One region of the Synechococcus sp. CC9902 genome, then DNA from elsewhere that is predicted to be linked to it. Evidence: predicted binding sites of a transcription regulator. Region 1 holds the regulator's gene; the other holds the start of a gene.
What was found. Region 1 encodes NtcA, which controls nitrogen genes in cyanobacteria. Its sites were predicted from a motif close to GTANCNNNNGNTAC; they were not measured.
Positions count from the first base shown of each region.

Region 1 (3,929 bases):
CATTGGCAAATCCGTTGAAGTCTTGAACCCACTGGGCACTGCTTGTGCCGTCGCCAACGATGATTTGATCCAGGTTGTGTTGCTCGTGCCAATGATCCACCCACGCCATAACGGCTTCAGGTGGCACCACCTTGCCGGCCAACACACGATTGTGTTCGCTGTCAATCAACACCAATCCGCATTTGCTGCGTCCTGGATCCAGTGCAACCAGACGGCTCAAGGGTTGGACTCCACGGCGACGAAGATTGGGTCAGCACTGTTGCTGTCGCGGGTGGAGATGGCTTGCAAGGTGATTCCCTGCTCCGACCGCTCCATCAGTGTTTGGCCAAGTTGCGCTAGGGCTTGGCCATCGAATTGCAAACCAGCGGTAAGCGAGCCTCGTCGTTTGGCTTCTGCGTAGGCCGAGGCCAGCAACAAATTGAGTCGGGTGCGAATGGCCGCATTACTGCGTTCGCTGGGGTCAAGCCTGACGGAGGCGAGCACATCTCCTTTTTTGGTGACTAAACGGTTGGGATGAACCTCCGGGAAGGCGTAAACCACCGTTTCTCCTCTAAGAACGTTGGTGGCGGATCGCAGCGAGATCACCCAAGTTCCTGGCTTGCTGATGATTCCCTGTAAGCGGTTCACGTCGCTACGAGGAACACGAATGATTTGTTGATCAGGGGCTTGGCCTGGCAAGACTTTGCCGTAGGCATTGAAATTGGCTTCTTGCAGCAGGCGATCGACCACTTGTTTGGCCTGATCGGGTGATTCCATCCGCACGGTCGCGGTTGCAAGTATTTGCCCACTGCGCAGAACAACAGCACCGCGGCGAAGGGCGACAAGATTGCGTTCCAGATCCTTCAATTCTCGTTCCCCCAACTTGATGCGGTTGCGCACCGTGTTGAGTTCGGCTTCGGTTCTTTGGATATCCAGATCTCGAGCAGCGATGTCGCGGCTGAGGCGATCTCTGTCGGCCTCGAGGGTTTGACGTTGCTTCTGTAAAGGAGCCAACTCCTGCCGAAGGGTGTTGGCCCGTTGTTCCGCTGCCTTGAGCTCTGCTTCGATCCGTACGGTTGCTCTGCGGGTTTCGACGCGCTCGCGTTCGGCGGCATCGAGTTGCTCACGGCTGTCTTTCAGTCGCGCTTGGAGGGTATCGAGTTCGAATAGCCCAACCCGCAGTTGCCGACTCACCAAAAGCATGAGGCCAAGCGAGAGGGCGCTGATCAGGCTGCCCGTCAGCACCGTGATCACCACAGCAGTGCGCCGGGGTCGCATGTTGAACAAGCTCAAACGAGCTTTACCGACTCGACTGCCAAGGCGATCGCCGAGGGTGGACAGAATGCCCCCGAGGATTAGGAGGGACAGAATCAGCAGCCAGCCACTCATGGCATTAGCCCTCGGCTGCAGATGCGATCAGCTGAACCGTTTGGCCAAGGCGATCGGATCGAGAACGGTGATTTTCTTGCGGTCAATCTGTACGAGACCGGATTGACGCAAGTCTCCCAGCAGACGCGTGATTGTTACGCGGGTTGAGCCAATGGCTTCAGCGATCGCTTGATGAGACAGCCGAAGATCAATCGTGATTCCTAGTTCATCAGGCACTCCGAAGTCTCGGCAAAGCACCAGTAAAAAGCTCACCAGCCGGGACGACATATCCCGATGCGTGAGCGTTTCGATCATCGTTTCGGTTTGCAGGATCCTGCTGGAGAGGCCTTGTAAAAGCCTGAGTCCAACAGCCGTATCCGCTTCAATCGCGTTGCGCACTGAGGTGGCAGGTGCCGTCACCATCTCAACGCGGGTGAAGGCGACTGCGTGATAAAAGCGATCCGAGCGTTGACCAGTGAGTAAAGACAGCACACCGAACAGGCTGTTTTCCCTGAGGAGAGCAACCGTGATTTCTTCACCAGATTCGTAAACCCTTGAAAGGCGCACAGCGCCCCGTCGAATCAGATAAACGCGTTCCGCCGGGTCTCCCGGGAAAAAAATTGTTTTATTTCGCTCCACCATCTCCGTGCTGGCACCTTCCAGCCCACGGATCACCTCCATCAACGATCGAGGACCTGAGGGCTGAGTGTTCGCTACGGCGTTACTAAGAGGTGCATAGCGGGTAAAACCAGTGCTGGTGCTCATGACTGGCTCGCGATTGCTTTGAAAGTTACGGATCTGCCTGGATGTGTCCTGTAGCGGTTATTACGCATTGAGTGTTCACTCAGATACAAGGGCCTGCCGCTGAGCCTCCATCAGTTGTCGGAGGCCGGGTTCAGCCAGGTCCAGGAGTGCATCCAGCTGGGCACGGCTGAATGGCGCGCCCTCGGCGGTTCCCTGAACTTCAAGCAGTCGGCCATCGTCCGCTTGCACCACATTGAGATCGACCTCAGCTCGACTGTCTTCGCTGTAGTCGAGGTCTAGCAGCGCCTGGCTGTCCACTAACCCAACGGAGACAGCAGCAACTTGGCTTTGAAGAGGGGAGTTCTCAAGAATCCCCTGGGAAACGAGGCGGCTACAGGCCCGGTGCAACGCCAGCCAGGCCCCGGTGATGGCCGCTGTGCGGGTGCCTGCATCCGCTTGGATCACGTCGCAGTCGATCAGCAAGGTTCGCTCTCCCAGTTGTGCCATGTCAACGGCGGCCCGAAGGCTGCGCCCGATCAAACGTTGAATTTCTTGGGTGCGGCCGGACAGCTTCATCAACTCACGCCCTTGCCGTTGCGGTGTTGACCCGGGTAGGAGGCGGTACTCAGCACTGAGCCACCCGAGCCCTTCGCCTCGACGCCAGCGCGGCACGTTGTCATCGAGGCAAACGCTGCAGAGAACAGTTGTTCGACCGGTTCTCACAGTGACTGAACTCAAGGCGAATCCCATTGGATCCCAAGTCACGGAAAACGGGCGCAGAGCATTGCGGCAGCGGCCATCGGCTCGGGACTGGGATGGATCGCTCATGGCTCAGAAGAAGTGACGTCAGCCTCGCAGTTCCCTCCGCTTTGCGCTTGAGCCACCATGGGTAGTGTCGATTGCCTTGTGGAATGGCATAACGCCGCTACATTCAAGGTCTTCCGGGTTGTCCCGGCGTGACCTGAGCCGATGATCGCAAGCCTGACCGACCGCCATCAATCCCAAGAGATTCGTTCTCTCGATGGCGATCAGCGTTCCACAGAACGAGTTGGTTTGAGGCCAGTTCCGAATGCAACGCAACCGCCGCCGCCAGCCCTGCATCTAGTCGCTCCAGAGGGTCAGCTTCAGGTGCATACAGCTCCTTATCGCGGCAGTTTTTCCAATGTGCTGAGCCAGGCGGTGCGAGCAGCTGGGCTCGGTAGCCGCGTTTTGATAAGTCAGTTTTTGAAGGGGGGTGTGCAACAGGGCCCATCGGGCCATGTGCAGTTATGTGGAGGACTTGTCTGGCTGCGCCCTGATGTTCCCGCTTGCGTAGCGGAGCCGAACTTGGATGGTTGCCGTGATGCGGTGCAAGCGGTCTGGGCGATTTGTCGTCAGCACCTCATGATTGGAGATCTTGATCAGCTCGTTCTTGATGAGATTGGCCTGGCCATCGGCTTTGGCTACATCGATGAAGCTGAAGTGCTTTCAGCTCTTGAGCAACGACCAGGCTCGATGGATGTGATCATCACTGGGCCCGCCATCCCTTCCAATGTTGTGGCGATGGCTGATCAAGTCACGGAACTACGCCGAGGTTTCTGATGCTCAAGTGTGATCGTTGGATTACGGAACAAGCCGGGCAGGGCATGCTCGAGCCATTCCAGTCGGGGCTGGTTCGCCACCTTGATCCCGATAAGCGCGAAAGCCCTGTGCTCAGTTTTGGGTGTTCGTCCTATGGCTATGACCTTCGGCTGTCGCCGCAAGAGTTTTTGATTTTTAGGCACGTACCTGGCACGGTGATGAATCCGAAACGGTTCAATCCAGCCAACCTTGAACCCACACCGTTGCATGAAGATGAA
Region 1 covers NC_007513.1:1,980,508-1,984,436, reverse strand. Annotated here, with positions in the region: gene SYNCC9902_RS10520 (resolvase) at 1-220, opposite strand, end outside; gene SYNCC9902_RS10515 (DUF3084 domain-containing protein) at 217-1,368, opposite strand; gene ntcA (global nitrogen regulator NtcA) at 1,396-2,112, opposite strand; gene rph (ribonuclease PH) at 2,188-2,919, opposite strand; gene SYNCC9902_RS10500 (cob(I)yrinic acid a,c-diamide adenosyltransferase) at 3,061-3,672, shown strand; gene dcd (dCTP deaminase) at 3,672-3,929, shown strand, end outside.

Region 2 (3,929 bases), 200 kb from region 1:
GAGCAATGCCATGAAGCAAGGCGAGATCACTTCCTGGTGCGATTGGTAGGTGAATGTCTGCTGCTTTAGCGGTATCGGTTCGGCGGGGATCGACCACAACGATCGTTACGCTTCCGGGATTGCGTTTTTTGCGTTTCAGCAGACGCTGGAACAACACTGGATGGCATTCGGCTGTGTTGGTGCCAATGAGGAATGCAACGCTGCAGTGATCGAGGTCGTCGTAGCAGCAGGGAGGGCCGTCAGATCCGAGACTTCGGGTGTACCCAGCCACGGCTGAGCTCATACATAGACGTGAGTTGGCATCAAAGTTGTTGGTGCCAAGGGCACCCTTCATCAGCTTTTGGGCGACGTAGTAGTCCTCTGTGTGGAACTGACCAGAGCCATACATCGCAATGCCATTGGCATGGCCTCGACGTTCCAAGCTGCAAGTCATTTGCTTGGTGATTCGCTCAAGCGCGTCATCCCAACCAATGGGTTCAAAGTCGTCACTGAAGTTGCTGCGGAACAGTGGTTGGCGGAGCCGACCACTGGCGAGGGTTTCGCCGACGGTGGCACCTTTGATGCACACCTGACCGAGGCTGGAGGGATGTTGCCGGTCGCCACGGGCTGTCCACATTGGGTTGCCTTCCGCATCCCTACGGACAGGTCGACCTTTCTCAGCAGGGGGTAGGAGTTCAAGGCCGCAGCCCACTCCGCAGTAGGGGCATTGGCTGCGCACGCTGCGGGGGCTTTGGGTCATATGGAAACAAAAGAAGAACAAAAGCCCGGGGTCGATGCCCCGGGCACAGCTGCAATGTCAGACCACTGCAGATTTGAACTGATTAGGCGACTTCGCCTTCATGCAATTCATCGAAGGAGCCTTTTGGTTCCTTAAGGAAGAAAAAGCAGAAAAAAGCGACGATTAGACCAGCTACACCAAGGATCTGGAAGAAGGCGCTGTTGGAGGCAGCGATCACCTCGGGAGTTGGTTCTCCGCCACCGCCCATCCACATCGGTAGAAGGCTGAAAATCGTGAGGTAAGTCACCGCACCAACGTTGCCGTATGCACCGACGAGTCCGGCCACCTGTCCAGTGACGCGACGTTTAACAAGAGGAACTAATGCGAAGGTTGCCCCCTCGCCAGATTGCACGAAGAAGGACGCGAGCATCGTGATCGCCACGGCTATGACGATTCCGGTAGTACCGGTGAAGGTACCGGGTTTGATCATGCTCATCACCAAGTAGCCAACTCCCAATCCAGCAGTGAGGAAGCCCATCGTGTTTTTCCGGCTACCAACCTTGTCGGAGATCAGGCCTCCAGCGGGACGAGCGACCAGGTTCACGAAGGCGAAACAGGACGCCAGGATGCCTGCCGTGGCCTTCGGAAGGTCGAAGGTGGTTTCAAAGAATGTTGGCAGCATTGAAACCACTGCGAGTTCGGAGCCGAAGTTCACGATGTAAGTGAGCTCCAGAATCGCCACTTGGCGGAACTCGTAGCGATCTTCTTTGGGATAAACCTTGGTGCCAAGGATGAGTTCTCTGTTAGTCCGGACGATTCCCCAGGTTTGGAAAGCAAACCAAATTGCCACCGCTCCAATGGCCAGTGGGTAGGTGCCGGCATTGAGGAAGCCCACCTTTTGAAGACGCCAGCAAAGGACGCACAGGATTGCAGCGAAGGGCACATTCATTCCCAGCAAACCCCAGAAATCGCGCATCGACGTGACTTCTAAGCCTGCGGTTTTTGAGGGTCTTTGGTAGGTCTTGCCTGGAGGCGTATCGGTGACGTTGAAGAAGTAGAAAACGCCGTACACAGCGGAAATAATTCCGGTGAGTGCAATGGCCCCACGCCAGTTCAAAACAGCACCGGAGGGCAGTTCAAACCCACCTGAGAATGAGAGGAATCCGGCGAGGGCCACCATGGTGAGGGCGGAGAAGGCGGAGCCGAAGTTGCCCCAGCCGCCGTAGATGCCTTCGGCTAAACCTATTTCTTTCGGTGGGAACCATTCGGCCACCATGCGGATCCCGATTACGAAGCCGGCGCCGACGATGGAGAGCAGAAGACGGGCCACCACAAGTTGGTTGAAATCCTGGGCGGACGCAAATAGCAGGCAGGGGATGGCTGAAAAGACCAGGATCCCTGAGTAAGTAAGCCGAGGCCCATATTTATCCAGCAACATGCCGATGAGCACGCGCGCTGGGATGGTGAGGGCCACGTTGCAAATGGCTACGGTGCGGATCTGACCAAGCGTGAGTCCAAGATCCGCTTTGACGGTGGTGGCTAAAGGGGCCAGATTGAACCAGACCACGAAGGTCAGGAAAAAGGCGAACCAGGTGAGGTGGAGAGTCCGATACCTACCTTGGAACGACCAAAGGTCGCGAAGCATTAGGGAGTGGTTAGTTACGCCGCAGGCTTCAAAAAAAAGTGCCCGAGGATGATGAAACGGTCTAAAAACATCCGCTTATGGGACTATTTAATCAATAACGGATGATATTTTTGGTGCAAATAGCTACCAATAAATTTATTTTTGTATCCTGTGTTACATCTACCTTGCTGATGGGATTCATCAGTCATTCCGCATAGCTTTGATTAAGTAGTTGTTGCGACAGTTTTTGGTGCTGCCTTGGTTCGAGATTTCTTTCAGAAGGATGAATTGTTTGGTTAGATCACTCCGGGTTTGTCTTCTGAGTGGTGGGACGAGCCGGCGGATGGGGCGCGATAAAGCATTGCTGCCGCATCAGAAGGGTGGTGTGTGGCTAACGGCAATGATTAAACAGTTGATGCCATTGGGCTTGCCGGTTGTTGTGGTCAGCCGGCATCAGGCTCATGCGGACGTCTTGGCGCATCAATCTGGGCTGAAATTTGTGTTGGAGCCACCTCCCTGGAATGGCCCATTGCAAGCTCTCGACTGTGTTTTGTCATCGGGATCAGATGGTGCTTGGCTTGTGCTGCCGGTCGATATGCCCAAGCTCACGACCGCGGTTTTTCGCCAATTGATTGAGGCTTGGCGACGACACCCCAACAAGGTGGCTGTGGCCCATGACGGTGAGCAGCTTCAGCCGCTTTTGGCCATTATTCCTTCGGGAACTCCCTTCCAAACGTGTTTGTCAGAGCAGCTGTCCCGAGGTTGCTATCGCTGGTTGGACTGGTTGGACCGGGTGCCCTATGAGTCAGTGGTGCTGCCGTCGGGGTGTTTGCTGAATGCCAACAAGCCGAAGGATCTGTTGGTGTTGTCGGAATGACTGATGCGACATCCAATTTGGATTCGCATGGGCGCCCACTGGGTGTGTTGCGTTTGTCGCTGACGGCCCGCTGCAATTTGGCGTGCCCCTACTGCTGCCCTGATTCTCGCGATCCAGAGGGAATGCTCGATTTGCAGGATCAGTTGCGTTTAATTCGTGTCGCTTGTTCTTTGGGAGTTCATACCGTCAGGCTGACCGGCGGGGAGCCATTGCTCAGTGATCGCCTTGAGCCGTTGCTGGCTGCGATTGCCTTGGATCGACCCGCTGGTTTGAAGGAATTAGCTCTGACGACGAATGGGGTTCTGCTGTCGCCTGAGCGGGCTTTGAGGCTCAAGTGTGCTGGTTTGGACCGTATAACGATCAGCCTGGATGGTGCGGATGCAGCCAGTGTTGCTCGCATGGCTGGTTTGCAAGGTGGGACTCCAGCTGGCCAATCCTTGTTGGATCAGGTGTTGGTGGGACTAGAGGCGGCTCGATCGGCTGGCTTCAATTCGTCTCACGGTGCTTTGAAGCTCAATGCGGTGATTCAGAAAGGCCGGAATGATGATCAGTTGATTCCGTTGGCCCGGCTGGCCCGTGATCGCGGGTTGGAGTTGCGTCTGATCGAATATATGGATGTGGGAAGCCGTAACGGTTGGTCGCTTGCTCAGGTGATGCCTGCCATGGAGATGGTGCAGTGCGTGTCATCGCACTGGCCCCTAGATCCGGTT
Region 2 covers NC_007513.1:2,178,585-2,182,513, reverse strand. Annotated here, with positions in the region: gene SYNCC9902_RS11515 (nitrate reductase) at 1-739, opposite strand, end outside; gene SYNCC9902_RS11510 (MFS transporter) at 822-2,363, opposite strand; gene SYNCC9902_RS11505 (molybdenum cofactor guanylyltransferase) at 2,626-3,219, shown strand; gene moaA (GTP 3',8-cyclase MoaA) at 3,216-3,929, shown strand, end outside.
Region 2: the regulator NtcA is predicted to act here: its motif matches at 2,507-2,520, upstream of SYNCC9902_RS11505 (molybdenum cofactor guanylyltransferase).